Regions from separate parts of the Geodermatophilus sp. SYSU D01180 genome, predicted to be linked through region 2. Evidence: predicted binding sites of a transcription regulator. Region 2 holds the regulator's gene; the other holds the start of a gene.
The links. Region 2 encodes LexA, which represses DNA repair genes until DNA is damaged. Its sites were predicted from a motif close to TCGAACANNTGTTCGA; they were not measured.
Positions count from the first base shown of each region.

Region 1: dnaB (replicative DNA helicase) is a predicted target of LexA. The motif match lies at 2,734-2,749, and genes of this name have one in related genera.

Region 1 covers NZ_JBJGZH010000019.1:47,068-52,728, reverse strand. The annotation lists gene dnaB (replicative DNA helicase) at 56-2,629, opposite strand; gene rplI (50S ribosomal protein L9) at 3,250-3,696, opposite strand; gene rpsR (30S ribosomal protein S18) at 3,708-3,944, opposite strand; gene ACI8AA_RS16970 (single-stranded DNA-binding protein) at 4,045-4,530, opposite strand; gene rpsF (30S ribosomal protein S6) at 4,533-4,820, opposite strand; gene ACI8AA_RS16960 (hypothetical protein) at 4,967-5,661, opposite strand, start outside.
Region 2 covers NZ_JBJGZH010000017.1:49,522-55,182, forward strand. The annotation lists gene ACI8AA_RS15995 (phosphatase PAP2 family protein) at 1-632, shown strand, start outside; gene ACI8AA_RS16000 (hypothetical protein) at 604-1,674, shown strand; gene lexA (transcriptional repressor LexA) at 1,703-2,482, opposite strand; gene ACI8AA_RS16010 (LysM peptidoglycan-binding domain-containing protein) at 2,720-3,352, shown strand; gene ACI8AA_RS16015 (hypothetical protein) at 3,471-4,055, shown strand; gene nrdR (transcriptional regulator NrdR) at 4,556-5,101, shown strand; gene ACI8AA_RS16025 (vitamin B12-dependent ribonucleotide reductase) at 5,238-5,661, shown strand, end outside.

The DNA.
Region 1 (5,661 bases), on a different contig from region 2:
TTGGCCGGTCTCAGTTGGCCGTGTCTCAGTTGGCCGTGTCTCAGTTGGCCGTGTCTCAGTTCGCCATGTCGACGAAGCGGCTGTAGTGGCCCTGGAAGGCGACGGTGACGTTGGCCGTCGGGCCGTTGCGGTGCTTGACCAGCATGATGTCGGCCTCGCCGGCCCGCGGGCTCTCCTTCTCGTACATGTCCTCGCGGTGGATCATCATGACCATGTCGGCGTCCTGCTCGATCGAGCCGGACTCGCGGAGGTCCGACAGCATCGGCTTCTTGTCCTGACGCTGCTCCGAGCCGCGGTTGAGCTGCGACATCGCGATCACCGGGACCTCGAGCTCCTTGGCCAGCAGCTTCAGCGCCCGGGAGAACTCCGAGACCTCCTGCTGGCGGCTCTCGACGCGCTTGCCCGACGTCATGAGCTGGAGGTAGTCGATGACCACGAGCTTGAGGTCGTTGCGCTGCTTGAGCCGCCGCGCCTTGGCCCGGATCTCCATCATCGTCATGTTCGGCGAGTCGTCGATGTAGAGCGGGGCGTCGGCCACCTCGCCCATCCGGCGGGCCAGCTTCGACCAGTCCTCGTCGGACAGCGTGCCGGCGCGCATGTGGTGCAGCGGCACCTTCGCCTCGGCCGACAGCAGACGCATGGTGATCTCGTGCTTGCTCATCTCGAGCGAGAAGATGACGGCCGGCATGTGGTGCTTGACCGTGGCCGACCGCGCGATGTCCAGCCCCAGGGTCGAGTTGTGCGTGGGGATCAGGCTGCGGCCGGCGAGGAACAGGGAGTCGGCGGCGTCGACCTGGATGCACCGCACCGGCACGCTCTCGATCGGCCGGACGTCGGTGATGAAACGGACGCCACGGGCCGTGAACGTCCGCCGGCCGCGCTCCTTGTGCAGCAGCTTCTTCCGCTCGAGCCGGAACACCTCGTCGTCGGTGCTGAAGGTCAGCGTGTAGCAGGTCGAGGACGCCTCGCTCCGGCCGTGCACCCGCTTGGTGCTCATCCGCACCCGGTGCCCGAGGCTCGCGATGAGCTCGCGGGCATCCTCGGCGAGCCGGCGGTTGGTGACGGCGAACTGGACCGCACCGCCCACGGTGACCGTGCCGTCCGTGTCGAGCAGCCCGGCCAGCAACGCCCGCCGCTGGGCCACCGCCGCCCGCAGGTAGGCCGTCGGGATGTGCTTGTCGCCCAGCACGCCCAGCCCGCGGAGGAGGGCCTTGACGGTGCCGTGGTCGTCCCGGCAGTCCTGGCACCGGACCAACCCGCTGGACGGGCCGCCGCAATCGGGGCAGGCGGCCTGGAGGCCCACGCCACCGCTGGCCCGCAAGGCGCCGCCACAGGTCTTGCCGCAGGTCTGCACCTGGGAGGTCTTCGGCACGAAGGGCTCGCCGCACATGGGGCACGGCCGCGCGGCCGGTGCGGGGCGGGCCGGTAGCTCGAGTGCGTACCGCCGGTCGGCCGCGGTGGGGACGACGTCCAGGCCCTCGGCCTCGATGTAGGCGGCGATCTCCGGGTCGTTGCTGGTGTACTGCGCCGCCGCGGAGGTGCCGTCGCCGAGCCACACGCCGAGCGCGTAAGGGGGCACCGGCAGGTCCGCCTCCGGGAGGTCGAGCGGAGCGGCGTTGACCACAGCGTGGTTGAGCCGGCGGTCGGCGGTCGCGCACCGCACCGAGCGGGCCAGCTCCTCCGTCGTCCGGACGCGAGCCTCACCGCGCTCCCCGAGCCGGCGGGCGGCGCGGTCGGTGGTGAGCCACTGGTGCTGGGCGTCGGCGACGATCACCGACCCGTCGGAGAAGTGCACCTCGTAGCAGAGCCGGTCGGTCATGACGTCGGTCGCGGCCACGACGGTCGTGGGGCGGCCGTCTGCCCCGAGGACCCGGTCACCGACCCGGACCGCACCCATGGTGGTCCAGCCGTCCGGAGTGGCGATGGGGGTGTCCAGCGCCAGCGCCTTGCCCACACCGGGGCGGGCGGCGATGACGACCATCTGGCCCGCCTGCAGGCCGTTGGTCAGCTCGTCGAGGTCGCGGATGCCGGTGGGCACGCCGCGGGCGGTGCCGCCGCGGGAGGCGATGGCGTCGAGCTCGTCCATCGTGGGCTGCAGGACGTCCTCGAGGCGCGAGTAGTCCTCGCTCATCCGCTTCTCGGTGACCTCGTAGATCTCCTGCTGCGCGCGGTCGACGATGTCGTCGACGTCGCCGCGCCCGCCGGCCGCGCCGTAGCCCAGCTGCACCACGCGGGTGCCGGCCTCGACCAGGCGGCGCAGGGTGGCCTGCTCGGCCACGATCTGGGCGTAGTAGCCCGCGTTGGCCGCCGTCGGCGTGGAGGCGATGAGCGTGTGCAGGTAGACCGCGCCGCCCATCTTCGACAGCTGGTCGGTGCGGTTGAGCTCCGCGGCGACGGTAATCGCGTCGGCCGGCTCACCCCGACCGTACAGGTCGAGGATGCAGTCGTAGATCACCTGGTGCGCCGGCCGGTAGAAGTCGTTGCCGGTCAACTGCTCCACGACGTCGGCGATGGCGTCCTTGCTCATCAGCATGCCGCCCAGCACCGACTGCTCGGCCGCGACGTCCTGCGGCGGCTGCCGGTCGTACTCCGGCGCCGTCGCCTGCGGCCGGCTGAAGTCGTCGGCCACCGCCACCTGGGTACCTCCCTCTCTCGTGGCACGCGCGCGCGTACAGACCCCGGCCGCCCGGCCGGGGCCCGGTGGGGGAAGCACCAGGACGCCTCGCGTGCCTCTCGAACACGCGTTCGAGGACATCACTACCCGGAGCCACCGACAGTTCGCGGAGGTCCGGCGCAGGAGACGACGTTAGGAAGCGGGGACGGACCCGTCCAACACCCGTGTGGGCCGCGTTCTGCACAACTTGTGGACAAGTCGGTGGACAGCCGGAGTCGACATGTGGAGACAGGGGGGACACCGACCCGTCGTGCCGCGGTCCCGCGGGCGTCACCTGCGTCCCGGCCGCCCACCGGCTGTGGACACGAGAAAGTCGGCGCGCCGGGGGCTCCGGGCGTGTCGTGTCGTCCCGCCCGGCGCAGCCGTCACAGGCACCCACAGGGACCGGGAGCCCGGCCGCGCCGCCGCCGTCCGGGGCTCGGGGGACCGGGAGGGCGGCCACGGCCCCCGAGACGCCGCGAGGGGCGCCGGACGGGTGTCCGACGCCCCTCGCGGGCTGGTGAGGTGGTGGAACGGCCGCCCTTCAGGGGCCCGCGCCGAACGGAGTGAGGCGTGGGGGGAAGGGTGGTCCTTCGTCAGCCGGCGACGACCTCGATGGGGAGGGTCGTCGTGACCTCCGGGTGCACCCGCACGGTGACGGCGTGCTTGCCGGTGGTCTTGATGCTGCTCGGCAGCTCGATGCGGCGGCGGTCCAGCTCCGGGCCACCGGCGGCCGTGACGGCCGCGGCGACGTCGGCGGTGGTGACGCGGCCGAACAGGCGGCCGCCGTCGCCGGCGCGGGCGGGCACCCGGACGGTCAGGCCGGAGAGGCGGCCGGCCACGGCCTGGGCCTCCTCGAGCGACCGCACCTCGCGGGCGGCACGCGCCCGGCGCAGCGACTCGACCTGCTTCTCGGCACCGCGGGTGGCGACGATGGCCAGGCCGCGGGGCAGGAGGTAGTTGCGGCCGTAGCCGCCCTTGACCTCGACGGTGTCACCGGAGGACCCGAGACCGGTGACCTCCTGCGTCAGGATCAGCTTCATCGTGCTCATGGTCAGCGCGCCGTCGAGGTGTAGGGCAGCAGGGCCATCTCACGGCTGTTCTTGACGGCCGTGGCGACGTCCCGCTGGTGCTGGCTGCAGTTGCCGCTCACGCGGCGGGCACGGATCTTGCCGCGGTCGGAGATGAACTTCCGCAGCAGCGTCGTGTCCTTGTAGTCGATGTAGGTCGCCTTGTCCTTGCAGAACTGGCAGACCTTCTTCTTGGGCTTGCGCACGGGGGGCTTGGGCACTGGGTTCTCCAGGTACGACTAGTGGTGAGGAGATGGGAACGGCCCTCTCGCAGGGGCCCGCGCCGCGCGGAGCGTGGCGTGGGGGGCGAGGGGTCCTTTCTCAGAAGGGAGGCTCGTCGGACGGGCCGGCGGGCGTCGACCACGGGTCGCTCGCGCCGCCGCCGAAACCGCCGCCACCGCCACCGCCGCCGAAACCGCCACCGCCGCCGCCACCCTCACCGCGGGAGGCGCGGGTGACCTTCGCGGTGGCGTAGCGCAGCGAGGGGCCGATCTCGTCGACCTCGAGCTCGACGACGGTGCGCTTCTCGCCCTCCTTCGTCTCGAACGAGCGCTGCTTGAGGCGCCCCGAGACGATGACCCGCGAGCCGCGGGTGAGGGACTCGGCCACGTTCTCGGCCGCCTGCCGCCAGACGTTGCAGCGGAGGAACAGCGCCTCGCCGTCCTTCCACTCCTGCGACTGCCGGTCGAAGGTGCGCGGCGTCGAGGCGACCGTGAAGTTGGCGACCGCGGCCCCCGACGGCGTGAACCGCAGCTCCGGGTCGGAGGTCAGGTTGCCGATGACGGTGATGACGGTCTCGCCGGCCATGGTCAGTGGACCTCGGGCCGGAGCAGCTTGGTCCGCAGGACCGACTCGTTCAGGTTGAGCTGACGGTCGAGCTCGGCGACCGCGGCGGGCTCGGCCTGGATGTCGACGACCGCGTAGATGCCCTCGACGTGCTTCTTGATCTCGTAGGCCAGGCGGCGCCGGCCCCAGATCTCGGTCTTGACGGTGCCACCGGAGTTGGTGACGACGGTCAGGAACCGGTCGAGGGAGGGAGCGATCGTGCGCTCCTCCAGGTCGGGGTCGAGGATGACCATCAGTTCGTAGTGACGCACGGAGAACCCCACCTCCTCTGGTCTGGGCGGCTGCAGGACGTCTGCAGCAGGAGGGTCGTACACGCGTCGCGCGCCCTGCCTGCCTCGGACGGCACACGGGACGCGCCCCCCGAGGGTACCAGCGCACGCGCCGGCGCCCACCGGGGTCAGCGGGCGCGGACCGCCCGGGAGGTGCGGACCAGCGCGGCGGTGCAGCCGGCCAGCGCGACGACGGCGACCAGCGCGGCCGGCGGCAGGGCCGGGCCGGGGGAGGCGCCGTCGGCGCTCACCGTGCTGCTCTCCTCGTCCAGCGCGCCGCCGTCGAGCCCGCCGAGCTCGCCGAAGACCGGCACCGCGGCGCCGTCGTAGCCGCCGGCGACCCCGCCGGAGCCGTCCACCCCGCCGCCGCCGGACGCGGTGCCGGACGGCGAGCCGCTCCCGGGCAGCCGCGACGGCCCGAAGGCCGCGGCCCCGCCGCCGGAGGGCGCCATCCGCGCCGCGCCGCCACCGAGGTCGTAGGCGTAGGCGTCCCCGTCGACCCCCCGGGCGGCCGCAGGGGCCCCCGGGGCGGCGGCCGGGGCCTGCGGCGCGGTCGGGTCGGTGGAGGCCGGCGCCGGGAGTGACGGCAGCGAGGGCAGCGGGACGTCGACGGTCGGCAGCTGCGGCAGGCCGACCGCCGGCAGGTTCGGCAGCGGCAGCAGCGTGTTGACGACGAACGGCGTCGGGACGCCGATCTGCACCGTCGTCTGCCGCCCGTCGTAGGTGACCGTCTGCGTCTGCGGCAGCGTGCTCAGCGCCCGGGTGGTGACGGTGTTCAGCACGCTCCCGACGAGCGAGGTGTTCGGGACGACGACCCGGTACG
Region 2 (5,661 bases):
TCGCGTTCGCGGTCACCGTCGGGGTGACCGTCGACCTGCTCAGCCGCGGGGTGCTCGAGCGGCTGGACCTCGAGGTCTCCGAGGTGGTCAGCGCCTGGGACCTGCGCGACTCGCCGGCCTACTGGCCGGTGTGGGCGGTCACCCAGATCGGCGGCCGCGGCACCATCCTCATCGTGCTGGCCGCCCTGGTCGGCTGGCTGTGCCTGCGGGAACGGACGCTGCTGCCCCTGCTGCGGGTGGTCACCGCGCTGGCGCTGCTCACCGTCGTCGTCTACGCGTTCAAGTTCGGCACCGGCCGCACGGCGCCCGCCTATCCCGGCTCGTTCTTCCACCGCGACGGCGCCAGCTATCCCTCCGGGCACGTGGCCAACGCCGTGCTCATGTGGGGCGTGGCGCGCTGGCAGGCGGTCGAGTACGGGCTCGGGCCGCGGGTGCAGCGCACCTTGTGGTGGCTGGCCGTCGTCGGGCCGGTGGCCACCGGGATCGCGATGGTCTCGCTGGACTTCCACTGGGTCACCGATGCCGTCGTGGGCGCGGCCGTGGGGCTGCTGCTGCTGGGCGTGGTTCACGCACTCGACGCGCTGGTGCTGTCACGCTGGGCGAGTGCCCGAGCCGGCCGCCCGTCCGCGTAGCGCCGCCCGGCGGGCACCGGCCGTCCTGCTGACCGCGGGCCTGATGGCCCTCCCGGCCGCCCCGGCCGCCGCCGAGGAGCCGGCCGCCCCGTCGGTCCGCTGCCAGGTGACCGACCCTCGACTGGCCGAGCTCTCCGGCCTCGTCGACGTCGGCGACCGCATGCTCGCCATGGTCGACGGCGGGGACCAGGTCGCCGTGTACGTGCTCGACGGCGCCTGCCGGGTGGTCGACGTGACCACCGCGCCGGTGGACCCCTACGACCCCGAGGACCTCGGCGTCGGCCCCGACGGCACCGTGTGGCTGGCCGACACCGGCGACAACACCACGGTCCGGACGACGGTCGCGCTCGTCGCGCTGCGGCCCGACGGGGGGACGGCGCTGTACCGGCTGACCTATCCCGACGGCCCGCACGACGCCGAGGCGCTGCTGCTCGCCCCCGACGGCACCCCGTACGTGGTGACCAAGGAGGTGCTGGGGGCCAGCCACGTCTACCGGCCGGCCGCGCCGCTGGTCGACGGGGGCACGGTGGCGCTGGCCGACGTCGGCACGGTGACGTTCACGCTCACCGGCACGCCCGGCGGTCCCGTCGGCCGGGCCGGGCAGCTGCTGGTCACCGGCGGGGCGGTGGCCCGCGACGGCAGCCGGATCGCGCTGCGCACCTACACCGACGCCTACGTCTGGCCGCTGACCGGCGCGGACATCCCGGGGGCGCTGGCCGGCGAGCCGGTGCGGATCGCGCTGCCCGAGGCGCCGCAGGGGGAGGCGGTGTCGTTCACCGCGGACGGCAGCGGGCTGCTGGTGGCCGGTGAGGGCGTGCCCGGGGACGTCACCTCGGTGCCGGTCCCGGCGGGGTCCGCGCCGCCCGCGCCGGCGGGGTCCGGGGCGGCCGACCCGTCGCCGTCGGCGCTGCTCGGCGGGGACCCCGGGGGCCTGTCGCCGGTGACCGCGGGCGTGGCCGCCGCCGTCGTCGCGACCGCGCTGGTGTGGCTCGGCGGGCGGCTGCGCCGCCGCCGGTCCGGCGGTCCGCCCGCCGGCGCCTGAGCTCCGGCGCCGGCGGGGGACCTGCGGCTCAGACCCGCCGCAGGACGGTGACGACGCGGCCGAGGACGGTGGCCTCGTCGCCGGGGATCGGCTCGTAGGCCGGGTTGTGCGGCAGCAGCCAGACGTGCCCGTCGCGGCGCTTGTAGGTCTTGACCGTGGCCTCGCCGTCGAGCATCGCGGCGACGATCTCGCCGTTCTCGGCGGTGGGCTGCTGGCGGACGACCACCCAGTCGCCGTCGCAGATGGCCGCGTCGACCATCGAGTCACCGGCGACGCGCAGCATGAACAACGTGCCCTCGCCGACGAGCTCGCGGGGGAGCGGGAAGACGTCCTCGACCGCCTGCTCGGCGAGGACCGGGCCACCGGCCGCGATCCGCCCGACCAGCGGCACGTAGGTGGGCGCGGTCGTGCCGTCGGCGGCCGCGGCAGGCGCCGCCGGGGCGGTCTCGCCCGCGGTCTCGCCGGGCAGCCGCACGTCGAGCGCGCGCGGCCGGTTGGGGTCGCGCCGCAGCCAGCCCTTCTTCTGCAGCACCGACAGCTGGTGGGCGACCGACGACGCCGACGACAGGCCGACCGCCTCGCCGATCTCGCGGACCGAGGGCGGGTAACCGCGCCGCTCGATCGAGTCGCGGATGACCTCGAGGACCCGGCGCTGCCGCTGGGTCAGGCCGTCGCCGGCCTCGCCGCGGTCGGGGAAGGTGCGCACGGCGCCCGTGCTCTCCGCGCCGGCGCCGCGCTCCGCGGCCGGACGGCGGGTCGTCGTGCCGCCGCCCCGGATGCCCTGGCCGGTCCCGCTCGTGCCCGCCACGTCTCCTCCTCGCCGGCCGCGTCCCCGCGGCCCGTCCGTCGCCCTCCCGGCCCCGAGGCCGGTCGGCGGGCGGTGCGCCCGCACGGACCGTAGCGCGCCGGCGCCGCAGGTTCAAACGTGTGTTCGAAGGACACGCCGCGCCGCTCTCGCACTCGTCGGACCCGTGCGGTAGACATCCGATCAGGCGTTCGATCGAACGCGTGTTCGATGCGGTCGACCCGATCAGGAGGAGCGGTCATGGGCAGCGTGCGGCAGGCAGTGCTCGAGTTCGACGCGGCGGTCCGGGTCCCGTGGCGGCCGCCGCTCCGCGGCGAGGGCGCGACGGCGGCCGGTGCGGCCCGCTCCGCATCCCCGGGTCACGCCGGCCGGCCGGCGCCGCGCGCCGCCCTGCCGGGCTCGGGTCCTCGCGTCACCGGGCGCCTGCGGCCGGTGCCCGACCGTCCCGCCGCGGCTCCCGCGCGCACCGCCGGCCCGGCCGCCGAGGGGCCGCGCGCCCGTCGCGACCCGGCCCGCCCGAGCGGGCGCCCGGTGCACTCGGAGCCCGCCCGGGCCGCCGTCCGCGCGCGGTGTGCGCCGGCCCCGGCGCCGGTGCGGCTGACCCGCCGCGGTCGCCGCCTGGTCACCGTGCTGGTCCTCGCCGCCGGCGTCGGCGGCGCCGCCCTCGGCCGGGAGTTCCTCGCTCCCCACGACGGCCTGCGCCTGGCCGGCGAGAGCAGCGTCGTGGTCGAGAGCGGGGACACGGTGTGGTCGATCGCCGCGGAGGTCGCCGGCGCCGACCAGGACGTGCGCGCGGTGGTCGACGCGATCGAGGCGCTCAACGACCTGCAGGGGGCGGTCGTCGTCCCCGGGCAGGTGCTCCGTCTGCCGTAGGCGCCCCGTCCGGCGCCGTCACCCGGGGAATGTGACGAGACCGCGCCGGTGAGTTCGTCAACCATGCAGGCGCCGTCGTTTACCGTCCGGAGTCGTCGTGGCACTTACGGTCAGGAGCGTGTCAGCAGCCGTGAACAGCAGCGCAGCGGTGACCTTCCGGTCCCCGCAGGACGTCGAGGTCCTCGTGGACGGCACCTGGGTGCCGGGTGCCATGCACGGCTGGCGCCACGACGCGACCGGCGGGTGCGAGGCCCGCGTCCGGCTGCGCGACACCGCGGGAGCGGACGGGGAGGACGCCTGGGTGGACCTGGCCCTCGTGCGGCTGCCCGAGCGGCACCTGACGCTGGCCTCCGGTCCCGCGGACGGGATCGCCGACCCCACGGGGACCGCCGCGCTGCCGGCCGTGGCCCGCCGCGCGGTCGTCCCGGGCGCCCGCGCCCCCCGCCGCGGCGCTCGCCGGCACGGTGGCGACGTCACCGCCGAGCAGCCCGCCGTCCGCCCGGCCGCCGCGGGCCGGCACCGGGCGCCCGCCGGCTCCGGCCGGCACCGGGCCGCGACCGCCGAGATGCCGGTCGTCATCTGCCCGGTGCCGGCCGACGGTGCCGTCGCGGAGGAGCCGGACATGCTGACCCGCCCCATCCGCCTCGGCGACCTGGTGCCGCACCCCCGCGGCGGCCGCCCCGCCGTCCGCCCCACCGCCTGACCCGACGCCGGGGCGCGTCCCCGGCGGTCCTCCGCACCCCTCCACCGGCGTCCGGCCGGACGTCCCGGGAGGCGCCTGCGCGCCGTCCGGGTGCCCGGTCGTCCCCTGCCGGCGGTGGCCGGATACACCCGGGCGTGCCTCTCCGCGCGCCGACACGCGTGGCGCCCCGGCGTGTCGTGTGACGGGAGGGGGTCCTGCTCGCGCGTGGTCACCGCGGGGTCACGGCCGGATCTCGACGGAACAGACACGCGGGTTCTCGTCTTGCAGATGTAGTGGAGCGGGGCCTACTGTCCCCCTACATCTAGTAGTTGCACCGATGGAAGTCCTCCACAGGCCGTCCTCAGGACCTCCACGGGGTGTCCACCGGATGTCCCCAGAGGGGTCCACAGACGACAGGCAGGCGGGCGGGTCCGGCAGGACCGGAACGAGCCCGCCGGCACCAGCCGCCCGAGCCGGGTCCCCGGTCCGGGCAGGTCTTCCGCGGAGGGAGGTGAACCGCAGTGCGCTGCCCGTTCTGCCACAACCCCGACAGCCGGGTGATCGACTCGCGCGAGGCCGACGAGGGGGCCACCACGCGTCGCCGCCGCTCGTGCCCGGCCTGCGGTCGCCGGTTCACCACCGTCGAGGAGGCGGTGCTCGCCGTCGTCAAGCGCAGCGGGGTCAGCGAGCCGTTCAACCGGACCAAGGTCGTCGCCGGCGTGCGGCGCGCCTGCCAGGGCCGGCCGGTCGACGAGGACCAGCTCCAGCAGCTGGCCCAGCAGGTCGAGGACGCCATCCGCGCCAGCGGCGTGGCCGAGGTCCCCAGCCACGAGGTGGGCCTGGCGATCCTGCAGCCGCTGCGCGAGCTCGACGAGGTCGCCTACCTGCGCTTCGCCAGCGTCTACCGCGCCTTCACCTCGGTCGAGGACTTCGAGAAGGAGATCACCGAGCTGCGGGCCCGCCACCACCGCGGCGGCACCCCGCCGCTGCCCGGGCTGCAGATCGAGCCGCCGGCGCCGCGCCGCCGGGGCTCCGCCCGCACCCCCTCCACCGCCCGCGACGGCTGACCGCCGCGCTCGCGACCAGACGTGCGCCGGCAGCGTCGCCGGCCCTCCCAGCACCACCGGAACCGTCAGCAGGACCAGATAGGAACAGGGTGGCTCTCTTCCCCAGCCGCCCGCACCACTCACCGAGGGAGAGCTCGTGACCGAGATCGAGGACCGCCCGGCAGCCCGTACGCGCCGGGCCGCCAAGGCGCCGACCAGGGGGAAGGGACTGAAGGTCAAGCGGGTCTACACGACCGCCGGCGTCCACCCGTACGACGAGGTGACGTGGGAGCGTCGCGACGTCGTCATGACCAACTGGCGTGACGGCTCGATCAACTTCGAGCAGCGCGGCGTCGAGTTCCCCTCCGAGTGGAGCATCAACGCCACCAACATCGTCACCACGAAGTACTTCCGCGGCGCCGTCGGCACCCCGCAGCGGGAGAGCAGCCTGCGTCAGCTCATCGACCGGGTGGTGCTCACCTACGGCGCGGCCGGCCGCGAGCACGGCTACTTCGCCACCGAGGGCGACGCCGAGGTCTTCGAGCACGAGCTGACCTGGATGCTGCTGCACCAGGTGTTCA